DNA from 3 places in the Bacillus smithii genome. Region 3 is predicted to be linked to each of the others. Evidence: a T-box and tRNA genes for the amino acid it is inferred to sense, from the RefSeq annotation. Region 3 holds a T-box; the other regions hold tRNA genes.
What was found. The T-box of region 3 lies ahead of pheS (phenylalanine--tRNA ligase subunit alpha). A T-box ahead of a tRNA ligase gene usually reads a tRNA of that ligase, here a tRNA-Phe.
Positions count from the first base shown of each region.

Region 1: it has a tRNA-Phe gene. The T-box ahead of pheS (phenylalanine--tRNA ligase subunit alpha) is inferred to sense a tRNA for this amino acid. The anticodon was not compared.
Region 2: it has a tRNA-Phe gene. The T-box ahead of pheS (phenylalanine--tRNA ligase subunit alpha) is inferred to sense a tRNA for this amino acid. The anticodon was not compared.

Region 1 covers NZ_CP012024.1:2,633,340-2,639,368, reverse strand. Annotated here, with positions in the region: rRNA gene BSM4216_RS12420 (23S ribosomal RNA) at 1-911, shown strand, start outside; rRNA gene rrf (5S ribosomal RNA) at 988-1,103, shown strand; tRNA gene BSM4216_RS12410 (tRNA-Val) at 1,110-1,185, shown strand; tRNA gene BSM4216_RS12405 (tRNA-Thr) at 1,196-1,271, shown strand; tRNA gene BSM4216_RS12400 (tRNA-Lys) at 1,393-1,465, shown strand; tRNA gene BSM4216_RS12395 (tRNA-Leu) at 1,472-1,553, shown strand; tRNA gene BSM4216_RS12390 (tRNA-Gly) at 1,563-1,637, shown strand; tRNA gene BSM4216_RS12385 (tRNA-Leu) at 1,645-1,730, shown strand; tRNA gene BSM4216_RS12380 (tRNA-Arg) at 1,738-1,814, shown strand; tRNA gene BSM4216_RS12375 (tRNA-Pro) at 1,817-1,890, shown strand; tRNA gene BSM4216_RS12370 (tRNA-Ala) at 1,907-1,982, shown strand; tRNA gene BSM4216_RS12365 (tRNA-Met) at 2,005-2,078, shown strand; tRNA gene BSM4216_RS12360 (tRNA-Ile) at 2,085-2,161, shown strand; tRNA gene BSM4216_RS12355 (tRNA-Ser) at 2,171-2,263, shown strand; tRNA gene BSM4216_RS12350 (tRNA-Met) at 2,284-2,357, shown strand; tRNA gene BSM4216_RS12345 (tRNA-Phe) at 2,389-2,464, shown strand; tRNA gene BSM4216_RS12340 (tRNA-His) at 2,498-2,573, shown strand; tRNA gene BSM4216_RS12335 (tRNA-Gly) at 2,585-2,658, shown strand; tRNA gene BSM4216_RS12330 (tRNA-Ile) at 2,672-2,745, shown strand; tRNA gene BSM4216_RS12325 (tRNA-Asn) at 2,752-2,823, shown strand; tRNA gene BSM4216_RS12320 (tRNA-Ser) at 2,838-2,930, shown strand; tRNA gene BSM4216_RS12315 (tRNA-Glu) at 2,944-3,015, shown strand; gene glgB (1,4-alpha-glucan branching enzyme) at 3,372-5,372, shown strand; gene BSM4216_RS12305 (glucose-1-phosphate adenylyltransferase) at 5,314-6,029, shown strand, end outside.
Region 2 covers NZ_CP012024.1:741,067-747,095, forward strand. Annotated here, with positions in the region: rRNA gene BSM4216_RS03445 (23S ribosomal RNA) at 1-2,574, shown strand, start outside; rRNA gene rrf (5S ribosomal RNA) at 2,721-2,836, shown strand; tRNA gene BSM4216_RS03455 (tRNA-Asn) at 2,845-2,919, shown strand; tRNA gene BSM4216_RS03460 (tRNA-Ser) at 2,923-3,014, shown strand; tRNA gene BSM4216_RS03465 (tRNA-Glu) at 3,024-3,095, shown strand; tRNA gene BSM4216_RS03470 (tRNA-Val) at 3,104-3,179, shown strand; tRNA gene BSM4216_RS03475 (tRNA-Met) at 3,190-3,263, shown strand; tRNA gene BSM4216_RS03480 (tRNA-Asp) at 3,323-3,398, shown strand; tRNA gene BSM4216_RS03485 (tRNA-Phe) at 3,409-3,484, shown strand; tRNA gene BSM4216_RS03490 (tRNA-Thr) at 3,489-3,561, shown strand; tRNA gene BSM4216_RS03495 (tRNA-Tyr) at 3,567-3,651, shown strand; tRNA gene BSM4216_RS03500 (tRNA-Trp) at 3,657-3,730, shown strand; tRNA gene BSM4216_RS03505 (tRNA-His) at 3,741-3,816, shown strand; tRNA gene BSM4216_RS03510 (tRNA-Gln) at 3,833-3,904, shown strand; tRNA gene BSM4216_RS03515 (tRNA-Gly) at 3,908-3,982, shown strand; tRNA gene BSM4216_RS03520 (tRNA-Cys) at 3,988-4,061, shown strand; tRNA gene BSM4216_RS03525 (tRNA-Leu) at 4,070-4,152, shown strand; gene BSM4216_RS03530 (LysR family transcriptional regulator) at 4,809-5,714, shown strand; gene BSM4216_RS03535 (LLM class flavin-dependent oxidoreductase) at 5,859-6,029, shown strand, end outside.
Region 3 covers NZ_CP012024.1:2,465,024-2,471,052, forward strand. Annotated here, with positions in the region: gene rnhC (ribonuclease HIII) at 1-347, shown strand, start outside; gene pheT (phenylalanine--tRNA ligase subunit beta) at 559-2,973, opposite strand; gene pheS (phenylalanine--tRNA ligase subunit alpha) at 3,073-4,113, opposite strand; T-box leader at 4,167-4,407, opposite strand; gene BSM4216_RS11560 (TrmH family RNA methyltransferase) at 4,546-5,316, opposite strand; gene sspI (small acid-soluble spore protein SspI) at 5,582-5,788, shown strand.

The DNA of each region.
Region 1 (6,029 bases), 170 kb from region 3:
ACTGTCTCAACGAGAGACTCGGTGAAATTATAGTACCTGTGAAGATGCAGGTTACCCGCGACAGGACGGAAAGACCCCGTGGAGCTTTACTGCAGCCTGATATTGAATTTTGGTACAGCTTGTACAGGATAGGTAGGAGCCTTGGAAACCGGAGCGCCAGCTTCGGTGGAGGCGCCGGTGGGATACTACCCTGGCTGTACTGAAATTCTAACCCGCACCCCTGATCGGGGTGGGAGACAGTGTCAGGTGGGCAGTTTGACTGGGGCGGTCGCCTCCTAAAAGGTAACGGAGGCGCCCAAAGGTTCCCTCAGAATGGTTGGAAATCATTCGCAGAGTGCAAAGGCAGAAGGGAGCTTGACTGCGAGACCTACAAGTCGAGCAGGGACGAAAGTCGGGCTTAGTGATCCGGTGGTTCCGTATGGAAGGGCCATCGCTCAACGGATAAAAGCTACCCCGGGGATAACAGGCTTATCTCCCCCAAGAGTCCACATCGACGGGGAGGTTTGGCACCTCGATGTCGGCTCATCGCATCCTGGGGCTGTAGTCGGTCCCAAGGGTTGGGCTGTTCGCCCATTAAAGCGGTACGCGAGCTGGGTTCAGAACGTCGTGAGACAGTTCGGTCCCTATCCGTCGCGGGCGCAGGAAATTTGAGAGGAGCTGTCCTTAGTACGAGAGGACCGGGATGGACGCACCGCTGGTGTACCAGTTGTCTCGCCAGAGGCATCGCTGGGTAGCTATGTGCGGAAGGGATAAGTGCTGAAAGCATCTAAGCATGAAGCCCCCCTCAAGATGAGATTTCCCATTTCTTCGGAAAGTAAGATCCCTGAAAGATGATCAGGTAGATAGGTCCGAGGTGGAAGCGTGGTGACACGTGGAGCTGACGGATACTAATCGATCGAGGACTTAACCAAAAGAAAGCGCGAAATCGGTGAAACTGCTTCTTCTATCTAGTTTTGAAGGAACAATCGTTCCGACAACTACATACCGTCTGGTGGCGATGGCGAAGAGGTCACACCCGTTCCCATCCCGAACACGGAAGTTAAGCTCTTCAGCGCCGATGGTAGTGAGGGGATTCCCCTTGCGAGAGTAGGACGCTGCCAGGCGATGATGGAGGTTTAGCTCAGCTGGGAGAGCACTTGCCTTACAAGCAAGGGGTCGGCGGTTCGATCCCGTCAACCTCCACCATACATAACGAGCCGGCTTAGCTCAATTGGTAGAGCAACTGACTTGTAATCAGTAGGTTGTGGGTTCAAGTCCTACAGCCGGCACCATTTTGATTTGGATCGCTAGATCAATCGGAAAATAATAATATTTGAGAAACGTGTCGGGTTTACCACCCAATCAGATGATCCAGATTCCTAAATACAGCAATTGACCATTCAAATTTGTTATGAGCCATTAGCTCAGTCGGTAGAGCATCTGACTTTTAATCAGAGGGTCGGAGGTTCGAATCCTCCATGGCTCACTTTATGCGGGTGTGGCGGAATTGGCAGACGCACCAGAATCAGGGTCTGGCGCCGCAAGGCGTGGGGGTTCGAGTCCCTTCACCCGCACATGTAAATGCGGAAGTAGTTCAGTGGTAGAACACCACCTTGCCAAGGTGGGGGTCGCGGGTTCGAGTCCCGTCTTCCGCTCCATTATCATGCCGGGGTGGCGGAATTGGCAGACGCACAGGACTTAAAATCCTGCGGTGGGTGACCACCGTGCCGGTTCGAGTCCGGCCCTCGGCATTCATTTGCGCCCATAGCTCAATTGGATAGAGCGTCTGACTACGGATCAGAAGGTTAGGGGTTCGACTCCTCTTGGGCGCGCCATACGGGAAGTAGCTCAGCTTGGTAGAGCACATGGTTTGGGACCATGGGGTCGCAGGTTCGAATCCTGTCTTCCCGATTGAAATAAAAGTAATGGGGCCTTAGCTCAGCTGGGAGAGCGCCTGCTTTGCACGCAGGAGGTCAGCGGTTCGATCCCGCTAGGCTCCACCAATTACAAGTTTATATGACATATGGCGGTGTAGCTCAGCTGGCTAGAGCGTACGGTTCATACCCGTGAGGTCGGGGGTTCGATCCCCTCCACCGCCATTTAAAGGACCTTTAGCTCAGCTGGTTAGAGCAGACGGCTCATAACCGTCCGGTCGTAGGTTCGAGTCCTACAAGGTCCACCATTCATTCGTGGAGGAGTACCCAAGTCTGGCTGAAGGGATCGGTCTTGAAAACCGACAGGCGGGTTACACCGCGCGGGGGTTCGAATCCCTCCTCCTCCGCCATTCTGAATGATGATTATCGTCGCGGGGTGGAGCAGTTCGGTAGCTCGTCGGGCTCATAACCCGAAGGTCGCAGGTTCAAATCCTGCCCCCGCAATTGCTTTTCCTTCTTAGAATTTAAATATTTTGGCTCGGTAGCTCAGTCGGTAGAGCAAAGGACTGAAAATCCTTGTGTCGGCGGTTCGATTCCGTCCCGAGCCACCATTTTTGCCCATTGATTCTCATGTAATGTTTATGGCGGCTATGGCGAAGTGGTTAACGCATCGGATTGTGGCTCCGACATTCGTGGGTTCGATTCCCACTAGTCGCCCCATTGCAGTGTTCGCGGGTGTAGTTTAGTGGTAAAACCTCAGCCTTCCAAGCTGATGTCGTGGGTTCGATTCCCATCACCCGCTCCAATTCGTTCAGCATGGGCCTGTAGCTCAGCTGGTTAGAGCGCACGCCTGATAAGCGTGAGGTCGATGGTTCAAGTCCATTCAGGCCCATTTTGTTCCGCAGTAGCTCAGTGGTAGAGCAATCGGCTGTTAACCGATCGGTCGTAGGTTCGAATCCTACCTGCGGAGTCATTTTTGTATAAGGAGAAGTACTCAAGTGGCTGAAGAGGACGGTTTGCTAAACCGTTAGGTCGCAAATATGCGGCGCGCGGGTTCGAATCCCGCCTTCTCCACCATTTATATGAATATGGCCCGTTGGTCAAGTGGTTAAGACACCGCCCTTTCACGGCGGTAACACGGGTTCGAATCCCGTACGGGTCACTCTGAAAAATCGGCAGCATGTTGCCGATTTTTTTGTCTTATCTCCTATTCGTTTTTAGCCGCAGTGTTAAAGCCACTGCGGTTTTTTTATGTTCATATGAGTTTGAACCTCCATATATCTGTTAAGCACATAAATGCTCCCATATGGAAGATATAAAGACTATAAGATGTACTGTTAAAATGAAGTCTTTCCCTCTTTGACGCCTGTATCATTAGAAGCCCTTACATGCTAGACAACATTTTCCCGTGGTGAAATGGTTTGGATTTTGTCAGAAAACAGTGAAAAGTTATAAAAGGAGTTCTCTCTCTAACAGCAGAATTTAATCATGACACTAATTGGAGGAGGGGATACTTTTATGTCTGCATCTGCCCCTACGGATATGGATCATTATTTATTTCATGAAGGAAAACATTTTCATTGTTACGGTCTTTTTGGTGCACACATCCGAAAACGCCATGGTAAGGAAACGACAGAATTTTGTATTTGGGCCCCAAATGCAGTGGAAGTAAGGCTGATGGGTACTTTTAATGGATGGAATGGTGAGGGATACCGTTTGGAGCGTACCGGTCCGGATGGTATATGGTTCCTGTCAGTGAACGGAAATTTGGAAGGAGAGCTATATAAATATGAAATAACGACCCGGGACGGAGAACGTTTTTTGAAAACCGATCCATATGCTTTTTATACGGAAAAGCGTCCGAGAACCGCAGGGATTATTTATTCGTTGAACGACTATAAGTGGCATGATGAATCATGGCTGTTGGAAAAAGAAAAAAAGAGATTATATGACGAGCCCATGTTCATATATGAGGTTCACCTTGGAACGTGGCGAAAGAAAGAAAACGGTGATTTTTATTCTTACAAGGAATTAGCGGAAACTTTAATTCCGTATGTAAAAGAACAAGGATTTACTCATATTGAAATAATGCCGATAACCGAGCATCCATTTGATCTATCTTGGGGATATCAAACAACGGGCTACTACGCCGTGACAAGCCGATACGGAACCCCGCATGATTTTATGTATTTTGTAGATTGCTGCCATCAACACGGATTAGGGGTTATTTTAGATTGGGTCCCAGGTCATTTTTGCAAGGACGCTCATGGTCTGTCAAAATTTGACGGGAGTTTTTTATATGAATACGAACATGAATGGGATAGGGAAAATTATGTATGGGGAACAGCTAATTTCGACTTAGCTAAAAAGGAAGTTCACAGTTTTTTAATTTCCAATGCGTTATTTTGGCTAGATATTTATCATATAGATGGTTTTAGGATCGATGCCGTTGCGAACCTTCTCTATTGGCCAAACCGCCATGAAAATCAGTTGAATTCTTTTGGAGTTGAATTTTTGAAAAAGCTGAATGAATCGGTCTTTCAGTATGATGAAAATACGCTGATGATTGCAGAAGATTCTACGGACTTTCCTCTTGTTACTTCTCCTGTTTATTGCGGTGGTCTTGGATTTAATTACAAATGGAATATGGGATGGATGAATGATGTTCTTACCTACATGGAATTAGGATTTGAGGAACGTTCTCATTATCATTCTCTTATTAGTTTTTCTTTGATTTACGCTTTTTCTGAAAATTTCATTTTGCCTTTCTCCCATGATGAAGTTGTGCACGGCAAGAAATCACTGTTGGATAAAATGCCCGGAGACTATTGGCAAAAGTTTGCCCAGCTTCGCCTGTTAATAGGGTATATGGCGGCTCATCCTGGGAAAAAACTGTTGTTTATGGGCACTGAGCTGGCCCCATTTTCCGAATGGAAAGATCGGGAACAGTTAGATTGGCATTTGAGTCAATATGAGCTTCATGCGAAATTCCAACATTTCTCGAAAACACTGCTCTCCTTATATAAAAAAGAGACTCCTCTTTTTCAACTAGATCATTCCTCTGAAGGATTTGAATGGATTGATGTTCATAATTACAGCCAAAGCATCTTTTCATTTATACGGAAAGACAAAGATGGGAATCTACTTATCGTGATTTGCAATTTCAGAGAGTTTGTGTACGAGAAATATAAGGTAGGAGTGCCCTTTTTGGGAACCTATAAAGAGATTTTGAACAGCGATAGTGAGGAGTTTGGCGGCTCAGGAAGGGTGAATCATAGGCCATTATCGGCGAAAAAAGGGATGTATCATGGCAAACCCGCGTACATAGAATTAATCATACCACCTTTTGCAGTTCTTTATTTAAAACCGGAAACGCTTGAAAGGAAGGAATCAATCGATGGCAAAAGAAAAATGTGTTGCTCTAGTGCTAGCGGGAGGTCAGGGGACCAGGCTGTCCGCGTTGACCAAACAACTGGCAAAACCGGCCGTTCCGTTCGGCGGAAAGTATCGGATCATTGATTTTACTTTGAGCAATTGCTCGAACTCGGGAATTAATACGGTGGGGGTGCTTACCCAATATCAGCCGTTAGTCTTAAACTCTTATATCGGCATCGGAAGCGCCTGGGATCTTGACCGCAAAAACGGAGGAGTGACGGTTTTGCCCCCGTACAGCGAATCATCGACGATGAAATGGTATTCGGGAACAGCTAGTGCCGTTTATCAAAATCTTAATTATTTGCGGCAATATGATCCGGAATATGTATTGATTTTGTCAGGAGACCATATTTATAAAATGGATTACTGCAAAATGCTCGAGTTTCATATTGAAAAGGGTGCAGAGGCGACGATCTCCGTAATCGAAGTGCCATTGAAAGAAGCAAGCCGGTTTGGAATTATGAATACAAATGAAAAAATGGAAATAACCGAATTCGAAGAAAAACCTAAGATTCCAAAAAGCAATTTGGCATCTATGGGAATTTATATTTTTAATTGGGATTTGTTGCAAGATTGTTTAGAAAAAGATAATCAAGATCCTTTATCAAGCCATGATTTTGGAAAAGATATTATTCCGACTCTTTTACGCAAGCGGAGACGTCTTTACGCCTATCCATTTTCGGGGTATTGGAAAGATGTTGGTACGGTTCAAAGTTTATGGGAAGCGAACATGGATTTGCT
Region 2 (6,029 bases), 1.6 Mb from region 3:
TCAGAGAAGGTAACAACCCTGTAGTCGAAACTTCGTTCCCTCCCTGGTGGATCCTGAGTACGGCGGGACACGAGGAATCCCGTCGGAAGCTGGGAGGACCATCTCCCAAGGCTAAATACTCCCTAGTGACCGATAGTGAACCAGTACCGTGAGGGAAAGGTGAAAAGCACCCCGGGAGGGGAGTGAAAGAGAACCTGAAACCGTGTGCCTACAAGTAGTCAGAGCCCGTTTACGGGTGATGGCGTGCCTTTTGTAGAATGAACCGGCGAGTTGCGATCTCATGCGAGGTTAAGTCGGAAAGACGGAGCCGCAGCGAAAGCGAGTCTGAACAGGGCGCATGAGTATGGGGTCGCAGACCCGAAACCAGGTGATCTACCCATGTCCAGGGTGAAGGTGAGGTAACACTTACTGGAGGCCCGAACCCACGCACGTTGAAAAGTGCGGGGATGAGGTGTGGGTAGGGGTGAAATTCCAATCGAACTTGGAGATAGCTGGTTCTCTCCGAAATAGCTTTAGGGCTAGCCTCAAGGAAAGAGTCTTGGAGGTAGAGCACTGTTTGGACTAGGGGCCCTCATCGGGTTACCGAATTCAGACAAACTCCGAATGCCAGCGACTTATCCTTGGGAGTCAGACTGCGAGTGATAAGATCCGTGGTCAAAAGGGAAACAGCCCAGACCGCCAGCTAAGGTCCCAAAGTATACGTTAAGTGGAAAAGGATGTGGAATTGCTTAGACAACCAGGATGTTGGCTTAGAAGCAGCCACCATTTAAAGAGTGCGTAATAGCTCACTGGTCGAGTGATTCTGCGCCGAAAATGTACCGGGGCTAAACGTATCACCGAAGCTGCGGGTGGACACCTTCGGGTGTCCGCGGTAGGAGAGCGTTCTAAGGGCAGAGAAGCCAGACCGGAAGGACTGGTGGAGCGCTTAGAAGTGAGAATGCCGGTATGAGTAGCGAAAGAAGGGTGAGAATCCCTTCCACCGAATGCCTAAGGTTTCCTGAGGAAGGCTCGTCCTCTCAGGGTTAGTCGGGACCTAAGCCGAGGCCGACAGGCGTAGGCGATGGACAACAGGTTGATATTCCTGTACCACCTCTTTTCCGTTTGAGCGATGGGGGGACGCAGGAGGATAGGGTAAGCGCACTGCTGGATGTGCGTCCAAGCAGTAAGAGGGGCAGCGAGGCAAATCCCGTTGCCACTAACCTCAAGCTGTGACGGCGAGGGAAATATAGTACCGAAGTTCCTGATTCCACACTGCCAAGAAAAGCCTCTAGCGAGGAAAAAGGTGCCCGTACCGCAAACCGACACAGGTAGGCGAGGAGAGAATCCTAAGGTGTGCGAGAGAACTCTCGTTAAGGAACTCGGCAAAATGACCCCGTAACTTCGGGAGAAGGGGTGCTTTTTGGGGTGCATAGCCCCGAGAAGCCGCAGTGAATAGGCCCAGGCGACTGTTTAGCAAAAACACAGGTCTCTGCGAAGCCGTAAGGCGAAGTATAGGGGCTGACGCCTGCCCGGTGCTGGAAGGTTAAGGGGAGCGCTTAAAGCTTTGCTTGAAGGTGCGAACCGAAGCCCCAGTAAACGGCGGCCGTAACTATAACGGTCCTAAGGTAGCGAAATTCCTTGTCAGGTAAGTTCTGACCCGCACGAAAGGCGTAACGATCTGGGCACTGTCTCAACGAGAGACTCGGTGAAATTATAGTACCTGTGAAGATGCAGGTTACCCGCGACAGGACGGAAAGACCCCGTGGAGCTTTACTGCAGCCTGATATTGAATTTTGGTACAGCTTGTACAGGATAGGTAGGAGCCTTGGAAACCGGAGCGCCAGCTTCGGTGGAGGCGCCGGTGGGATACTACCCTGGCTGTACTGAAATTCTAACCCGCACCCCTGATCGGGGTGGGAGACAGTGTCAGGTGGGCAGTTTGACTGGGGCGGTCGCCTCCTAAAAGGTAACGGAGGCGCCCAAAGGTTCCCTCAGAATGGTTGGAAATCATTCGCAGAGTGCAAAGGCAGAAGGGAGCTTGACTGCGAGACCTACAAGTCGAGCAGGGACGAAAGTCGGGCTTAGTGATCCGGTGGTTCCGTATGGAAGGGCCATCGCTCAACGGATAAAAGCTACCCCGGGGATAACAGGCTTATCTCCCCCAAGAGTCCACATCGACGGGGAGGTTTGGCACCTCGATGTCGGCTCATCGCATCCTGGGGCTGTAGTCGGTCCCAAGGGTTGGGCTGTTCGCCCATTAAAGCGGTACGCGAGCTGGGTTCAGAACGTCGTGAGACAGTTCGGTCCCTATCCGTCGCGGGCGCAGGAAATTTGAGAGGAGCTGTCCTTAGTACGAGAGGACCGGGATGGACGCACCGCTGGTGTACCAGTTGTCTCGCCAGAGGCATCGCTGGGTAGCTATGTGCGGAAGGGATAAGTGCTGAAAGCATCTAAGCATGAAGCCCCCCTCAAGATGAGATTTCCCATTTCTTCGGAAAGTAAGATCCCTGAAAGATGATCAGGTAGATAGGTCCGAGGTGGAAGCGTGGTGACACGTGGAGCTGACGGATACTAATCGATCGAGGACTTAACCAAAAGAAAGCGCGAAATCGGTGAAACTGCTTCTTCTATCTAGTTTTGAAGGAAGATATCTTGATAACGCTTTATAAAAAGACCTATAAATTCTTTAAAATTCCTATTGAAATTTAAAGAACAATCGTTCCGACAATACATGGTGACCGTCTGGTGGCGATGGCGAAGAGGTCACACCCGTTCCCATCCCGAACACGGAAGTTAAGCTCTTCAGCGCCGATGGTAGTGAGGGGATTCCCCTTGCGAGAGTAGGACGCTGCCAGGCGATATTATTCCGCAGTAGCTCAGTGGTAGAGCAATCGGCTGTTAACCGATCGGTCGTAGGTTCGAATCCTACCTGCGGAGCCATATGGAGAGCTGTCCGAGTGGTCGAAGGAGCACGATTGGAAATCGTGTAGACGGTTAACGCTGTCTCAAGGGTTCGAATCCCTTGCTCTCCGCCATTATAAGTTGGCCCGTTGGTCAAGTGGTTAAGACACCGCCCTTTCACGGCGGTAACACGGGTTCGAATCCCGTACGGGTCATCCTCAATGGAGGTTTAGCTCAGCTGGGAGAGCACTTGCCTTACAAGCAAGGGGTCGGCGGTTCGATCCCGTCAACCTCCACCATCTATATCGTCGCGGGGTGGAGCAGTCTGGTAGCTCGTCGGGCTCATAACCCGAAGGTCGCAGGTTCAAATCCTGCCCCCGCAATTGAATGACATAGTATTTCTTTCATACATAATCAACGTGTCAGCATATCTTAAAACAATGGTCCCGTAGTGTAGCGGTTATCACGCCTGCCTGTCACGCAGGAGATCGCGGGTTCGATTCCCGTCGGGACCGCCATGAAATCATCGGCTCGGTAGCTCAGTCGGTAGAGCAAAGGACTGAAAATCCTTGTGTCGGCGGTTCGATTCCGTCCCGAGCCACCATGTTGCCGGCTTAGCTCAATTGGTAGAGCAACTGACTTGTAATCAGTAGGTTGTGGGTTCAAGTCCTACAGCCGGCATCAGTGGAGGGGTAGCGAAGTGGCTAAACGCGGCGGACTGTAAATCCGCTCCCTCAGGGTTCGGCGGTTCGAATCCGTCCCCCTCCACCATTCATAGGGGCATAGTTTAACGGTAGAACAGAGGTCTCCAAAACCTCCGGTGTGGGTTCGATTCCTACTGCCCCTGCCATATTATAATGGCGGCTATGGCGAAGTGGTTAACGCATCGGATTGTGGCTCCGACATTCGTGGGTTCGATTCCCACTAGTCGCCCCATATTAAAAGGAATCATTGGGCTATAGCCAAGCGGTAAGGCAACGGACTTTGACTCCGTCATGCGCTGGTTCGAATCCAGCTAGCCCAGTACGCGGAAGTAGTTCAGTGGTAGAACACCACCTTGCCAAGGTGGGGGTCGCGGGTTCGAGTCCCGTCTTCCGCTCCAATGAAGGCGGCATAGCCAAGTGGTAAGGCAGAGGTCTGCAAAACCTTTATCACCGGTTCGAATCCGGTTGCCGCCTCCATATAATAAGCCGATGTGGCGGAATTGGCAGACGCGCACGACTCAAAATCGTGTTCCCTTGTGGAGTGTGGGTTCGACTCCCACCATCGGCATCGAATATAGAGATAAGGGGTTCCACATAGTGGAACCCCTTGTTTTTATATTTGGCTCTATGTCAATTGTTGGAATACACTTATCGAAGTGCCCCCTTTTTTGTAGTTGACTAGATGAGTGAACATAAAGCTTTATTTCTTAGTCTCTTAAAATTCCGGTTCTATACTAAATGTTGGGGTTGAATCTTTTCAGCCACGAAATGAAATTCCCTAATTTGAACGTTCATTCGATGACAGGTTGGATAAAGGCCTGTTTTTTCTATTATAGAAGGCGGTAAAAATCGCTTTTGTAATCGCATGAAGGTTTATTTCTCCTAAAATATAGATTTTAAGCTCAATTGATAAGGATTTTAAGCTTTTTGGTGAAACGGATATCAGCAAAACATCGGTTCTCGTAATCAAAAAAAAGAGCAAAGAGTCAAAGGCGTATGTATTAAAGGGGGAGGTACTTTTATAGGTTGGAATAAAGCACGAATCTCTTACGGTTCAATTAACTGAATTTACTTTATTTATGGAATTTTTTAAAATATACTTTACTAATCGGAATAATATGATTAAAATAAAAAAACAAAATACCGTAGAATTGACGTTCAATAACTCCTGATGCATCTATGTTCGGGAGCTTTTTATTTTTTATTAAAAAAGGGGTGGAGAAGATGAACATTGATCATATTGAAGCTTTTATGTATGTCGTCCATTTTAACAGCATTCATAAAGCAGCGAACGCTTTGTTTTTATCACAGCCAACGGTTACGGCGCGGATCAAAGCATTGGAACGAGAATTGGATACAGAACTGTTTGAACGGGAGGGTAGAGGCATCAAGCTGACGGAAAAGGGGGAAATGTTTATTCCGTATGCTGAGCAGATTATCCGCACTTTTCAGCAAGGAAAAAAACTATTGAAAAAAAGAGCGGATCAGGAAGAGGTAGTCATTGGGGCCAATATCATTACATCTCAATATTTTATCCCCATTGCACTGCCGCTTTGGAAAAAAGCACATCCGGAACTCCGGTTTAAATTTATTTCAGCGTCTAACGAGGTGCTAGTAGATAAGCTGCTCCAAAAGCAGATTGATGTGGCGTTCATGAAAGAAGTGTCGCATCAAGCATTGCAGCATCAACCGCTTCTTGACAATTCAATACGGCTTGTCGTAAAGCCGGGACATCCTTTTCAGTTTCAGTCAAAGTTATCCGCACAGCAATTGGCTCTTGAACCAATGGTCTTTTTTGAATGCGGAGCGTTCGACTGGAATCGTGTACACAAAATTTTTGAAGTGGCGAACGTGGAACCGCGAATTGAATTTCACGTGGATCATCTTGAAGTGGCAAAATCACTCATTCAAAGCGGCAACGGGTTCGGATTTCTGCCATATTTATGCGTTAAACATGAACTGGAAACAGGCCAGCTGGTGGAAGTCAATGTCGATCATTTGATGATGCTGAAACAGCATATTCATGGAACATATTATGGACCGGAGCCTCCTTTTTTATGGAATGACATTCTTTTGTCGATTGAACAATTTGAAAAGAATGCTGTTTCATCATTCTCTCGAACAAATTGATAAATTTTATTAATGAATCGCTTAAATCTTTCTATCGCTTGAAGTATTGCTTTTTCGCTATTTCCGGTGATAGGATAAATACCAACAAATAAAACAAATTAATCACACCTGTAAACTAAGAATAAAAACAGGAGGAAATTGGATATGAGTTATCAGCTTGGATTGTTAGATCAAAGCCCGATCCTTGAAGGCTCTTCAGCTGTTGACGCCTTGCAGCAAACCGTTCGCCTGGCCCAAAAAGCAGAAGAATGGGGTTACTCGCGCTTCTGGGTGTCAGAGCATCATCATTCGGAACAGGTAGCGGGGTCGTCTCCG
Region 3 (6,029 bases):
CTGAAAAACCAGACGCCATACTGGTCGATCAATTTGCGGAAGAGCCTCTTTACTTCCGATATTTAGAAAAAGAAAAAGAAATTTGCAAGGAAAACGTCTATTTTCAAACGAAAGGTGAAAACGTCCATATTGCTGTGGCTGCCGCTTCCATTCTCGCCCGCTTTGCATTTTTAAGAGAAATAGAAAAATTATCAAAGGAAGCTGGCTTCACCCTTCCAAAAGGCGCCGGTTCCATCGTCGATGAAGCAGCCGCTCGACTCATCGCCGAAAAAGGCGAAGAAAGCTTGAATTATTTTGCCAAAAGGCATTTTGCGAATACGGAAAAGGCTTTGCGGTTGATAAAATAAGCGAAACTTCTGTCATCGATAAGAGAATATCCGCTAATAGAAGTTCGCTTTTTTATTTTTCAGGCTGTTGTTTTTCTCGGCGGTGAAATCTTAACTCCTCCGCTTTCAATGCATGATTTTACGCTAACAAGAGAAAAACCTTCCTTAATAAAAGCAGACTCAACATCCAAAGAAACGGTGATGTTGAGTCTGTTTTCATGTAATGATCCTTTTAACTTCTTAATTCTGCTCCTGTTTTTTCTTTTACGGCAGCAAGCACCTTTTCATGGACATTCATGACTTCTTCATCTGTTAACGTTTTATCCGGATCATAGTATTTAAGAGAAAAAGCGATCGACTTCTTGCCTGGTTGTAAATGTTCCCCTTCATATAAGTCAAAAATGCGGACTTCCTTCAGCAGTTTTCCACCTGCTTGCCAAATGATTTGTTGCAATTTTCCAGCTTCCGTGTCTTTGTCCACCACTAAGGCAATATCGCGTGTAATCGAAGGGAAGCGAGGGATCGGATCGTATTGCAGTTCCAGCGCTTGTTCATTTAACAAGATGCTCGCTTTTAATTCAAAAACATAGGTTTCTTTTAAGTCTAATTGTTTTTGCTTTTGTGGATGCACTTGACCAATAAAACCTAGTCTTTTGCCATTTAAAAAGATTTCAGCAGTCCGTCCCGGATGCATATCAGGGAGTTCTGCTTTTTTCCATTCAACGGCATCGCCAAGGCCAAGTTTTGCGAACAGCCCTTCTAATATTCCTTTTAAAACAAAAAAGTCTGCCAGTTTTTGTTCTCCTTGCCACTCGTTCGCTTCCCACACACCGGTAATGGCTCCGGCAATATGTTCATCTTCCTGCGGCAGTTCTTGGCCGATTTGTTTCAGAAAAACCGACCCGATCTCATATAACCCGATTGAATCATTTTGGCGAGCGACGTTATAGGATACTGCTTCCAACAAATGAGGAACCAAGCTTTGGCGAAGAAGACTTCTTTCCTCGCTCATAGGCATGGCGATTTCGACCGGTTCCGTTTTATCCAGTACAAATTGATGAACCATATCCCGACTGGTCAAAGAATAAGTGATGGCCTGATACAGCCCCGCTCCTTCCAGAAACTTGCGCACGACGCGACGCTTCTGTTGATAAGGGGTTAAACCTCCCGGAGAGGCAGCTCCTACCGGCAGCGTTTTTGGCAATTCGTCATATCCATATAAACGAGCTACTTCTTCGATTAAATCTTCTTCAATCGTAATGTCCCCTCTTCGAGTCGGAACGGTGACAGTGAACAAGTCGTCGCTAGTTTCGACAGTGAAACGGAGTCTCCGGAAAATATCGACAACATCTTGACTCGAAAGATTGGTGCCCAAAACGCGGTTGATTTTGGAAAGCGATATCGTTATTTTTTTCGGTTCTGCCTCTAAATCTCCGGCGACAACCGTTTCTCGCAGCACTTCCGCACCAGCATATTTTTCCAGAAGTTCAACAGCTCTTTCCGCCGCAGCTTTGACCCTGTTTGGATCGACACCTTTTTCGTAGCGGGCGCTCGCTTCACTGCGCAAGCTGTGATCCTTAGATGCCTTTCGAATGGTTGTTCCGTTGAAGTAAGCAGATTCGATTAAGACGGTTGTCGTATCCTGCTGAACTTCGGAATTCGCTCCCCCCATCACTCCAGCCAATGCTACGGGTTTGGAACCGTTCGTGATCACGAGATGTTCCGGCGTCAAAGTACGTTTTACATCATCTAATGTCACGATTTCTTCTCCATCATAAGCGCATCTTACCAGAATTTCTTTAGAACCAAGGCGATCGTAGTCAAACGCATGGAGAGGCTGTCCGTATTCCAGCATGATATAGTTCGTAATATCTACCACATTGTTGTGTGGACGAATACCAGCTGCCATAAGCCTTGCCTGCATCCATAACGGAGAAGGGCCTATTTTTACGTTTTTAACCACTTTGGCGACATAGAACGGATTATCTTCTTTTGCTTCCACTGTCACTTTTATGTAATCACTGGCTTTTTCTGTACTTTCATGGTAAACGGGATGAGGCAGTTTCACATCACGATCCAAAATGGCCGCCACTTCGTAAGCGACACCGAGCATGCTTAAGCAGTCGGAGCGGTTCGGCGTTAATCCTAGTTCGATGATACAATCGTCCAAGTTCAACGCTGTGATCGCATCCGCCCCCACTTCAGCATCATCCGGAAACACAAAGATCCCTTCGGCAAATTCTTTTGGCACCAATTTTCCTTCAATACCGAGTTCTTGTAGAGAACAAATCATGCCGTTCGATTCTTCGCCGCGCAGTTTGGCCTTTTTAATTTTTATGCCTCCCGGAAGGCGAGCACCTGGTTTGGCTACTGCCACTTTTTGGCCTGCAGCTACATTCGGTGCACCGCAAATAATTTGAACCGGTTCTCCTTCACCGATATCTACCAAACATTTGTTCAATTTGTCGGCAGCCGGGTGTTTTTCGCATTTTAATACATGGCCGATCACTACATTTTTAATATGTTCTCCCGGTATTTCCACGCTTTCTACCTCAATGCCGGATCGGGTTATTTTTTCCGCCAGATCCTTCGCGGAAATTCCCGAAAGATCCACGTAATCTTGAAGCCATTTCAGTGAAACCAACATATTCAGAATACCTCCTTTTCTCAATGAACCATGTTGCCTTTTTACAGGCAATCGTTATCCGTTTATGTACAAGTGCTTTTAAAGCAACAGCACCTTGCGTTAAGATTCGTGGATGGAAAATTGTTTTAAAAAGCGAATATCGTTCGTATAGAAATGACGAATATCATCTATTCCGTATTTAAGCATAGCAATTCTTTCCGGACCCATTCCGAAAGCAAAGCCCGTATATTTTTTCGAATCGAAACCGGCCATTTCCAACACATTCGGGTGAACCATACCGGCTCCTAATATTTCAATCCATCCAGTGCCTTTACATACGCTGCATCCTTTGCCATGGCAAATTTTACAGGAAATATCCATTTCCACCGAAGGTTCGGTAAACGGGAAAAAGCTCGGACGCAAACGAATTTCCCGATCCTCGCCGAAAAACCGTTTAGCAAACACTTCAAGCGTTCCTTTTAAATCACTCATGCGTATGTTTTCATCGACCACAAGACCTTCAATTTGAGTAAATTGATGAGAATGAGTCGCATCGTCGTTATCGCGGCGGTAAACTTTTCCTGGACAAATAATTTTAACCGGGCCTTTTCCTTTGTGTTTTTCCATTGTCCGTGCTTGAATAGGGGAAGTATGCGTGCGAAGCAAAATTTCCTCCGTTATATAAAACGAATCCTGCATATCGCGGGCTGGGTGATCCTTCGGCAAATTAAGCGCTTCAAAGTTATAGTAGTCTGTTTCCACTTCTTGTCCTTCCGCTACTTGATACCCCATGCTGATAAACAAATCTTCTATTTCTTCTATTATTTTGGTCAATGGATGGGCATTGCCGTTTTTGACAGGACGTCCCGGCAATGTAACATCGATCGCTTCTTCTTTTAATTGCTTTTCTATGGCCGCTTCTTCCAGCTGTTTTTGCTTTTTCTCGATTTGCTCGGCAATTTCAGCCCTCACTTGGTTGGCCAAAGCCCCGATTTTTGGACGTTCTTCTGCAGACAGCTTCCCCATTCCACGCAAAACCTCTGTAATGGGGCCTTTTTTACCTAAATAGCTGACACGAATGTCATTTAATTCTTTTAAGTCTTGAGCACTTGCCACTTTTGACAACGCTTCTTGAGCCAATTCTTTTAACTTCTGCTCCACTGTCATGCTCCTCCTTTTACATTATTTTTCCAAACGAAAACCTCGCCCCAAAGGAAAGGGACGAGGTTGGATCGCGGTACCACCCTTTTTAGCATGCCGAACCGTTCGCGGCATACTCTCTTCATACAAATAACGGCTATTGAACCGGGGCGTCTTTACATTTCCTCGGAAATGGTCCAAACGCCGACTCGAGAGGTGAACTTCGTTTGCTCTTCACATAAAAATGCTTTCAGTCACGGCATTTTCTCCCTGAATGGAAGGAAGCAAACTACTTTTCTCTGTCATTGTCTTTAACCCTATTTAAATTTGATTGGTTTCTTCTGAATGAAGTCCTTTAAAAGGATTCGTCTCTCAAAAAAGCGTTATTTTCTCTCCGCCCATTTAGGCTAAGTTCGTATTATAGGTATCATTATAGCAATTTCATTGGCAATTTCAAACCCCTTTTGTCGAATCCAGAAAGTGATACAGCAAAATGCCGGCTGCAACTGCTACGTTTAGCGATTCACTTTTCCCGTAAATCGGTACATATACATTGTGATCGGTTAATGATAATAACTCTTGCGAAACGCCGCTGCCTTCGTTGCCGACCAATACAGCAAATCCTTTAGAAGGCTGGATATCCCGATAATTTTCTGCATTTTGCAAAGTCGTCCCATAAACAGATACACCCTTTTTTTGAATCAAGCTGATCGCTTCTTCTAAAGGTGACTGTACGATGTCGACATGAAAATGGCTTCCTTGGGCAGCTCTTAATACCTTCGGATTATAGGGATCGGCGCTTCCTTTTCCTAGTACGACCGCATCGATTCCCGCTGCGTCCGCTGTCCGTATCATCGTCCCGATATTTCCGGGATCTTGAACACGGTCAATCAGCAAAAAGGTCGTACCTTGTTCAAGAGCGTTTTTTGAATCCCGTTTTTTGCAAACGGCAAAAATCCCTTGCGTCGTTTCCGTCTCAGCCAGAGATTTCGCCACTTCTGCTGTCACAATCGTGATCGGAATACCGTCCATATTCCATTTTGCAGGCAAAACAATGTTTTCCTCCATAATGATTTCTTCTATCTCATTTTTATAGGAAAGTGCCTCTTCAACTAAATGGAATCCTTCCATCATATATCGCCCGGTTTTATCTCGTTCTTTTCTCGTCGCCAGCTTCCTCCACTGCTTGACTTGTGGATTTTTAACGGATTGGATCACTTTCACTTTTTTCTCACCTTTCGACCATAGAATTCAATTACATCATTATAGCATAATGTCCGCGACGCCGCGCATTGATCCACGATCAGCTAGATATGATTTTTGCCAATCAACCGCTTTGAAAAGAGAGGACTCCCTTCTTTTCCTATAATCAAATGAAAAGGAACTTACCTTTCAAATGGGCTTTTGGCAGAATGATTTATTTTTCTTACATAGCCTAAGCAATGAAGGGGAAAATAGACATGAAAGTATGTGAAAGGAGAGGAAATGCATGAATTTGGATTTGCGAAAGGCCATCCTTCATAATGTTTCCGGCAATACGCCTGATCAGTTGGAAGATACCATCGTGGATGCCATTCAAAGCGGAGAGGAAAAAATGCTCCCCGGACTCGGTGTACTATTTGAAGTCATTTGGAAAAACGCCAGTGAAAAAGAAAAGCAGATGATGCTCGATACTTTATCCGCGGGACTGAAATAAAACAAAGCAAAAAAACTTTACGGGATTTTCCTTATGGCTCATGATCGCCAATCATTCCCAGGGATCCATCTCACTATATTACTCGCTCATTTTCATTGGAACTTAAACATTCTTCTTTTGTGTTCATGCTTGGCTTCCAATTGAATCTGAATCGTCTTATCCTTTCATCGCTTATTTCATGATGAAAGCAGCCACCTTTCTAGCAGAAAGGTGGCTGTTTTGCCACTTATACGATCATTTT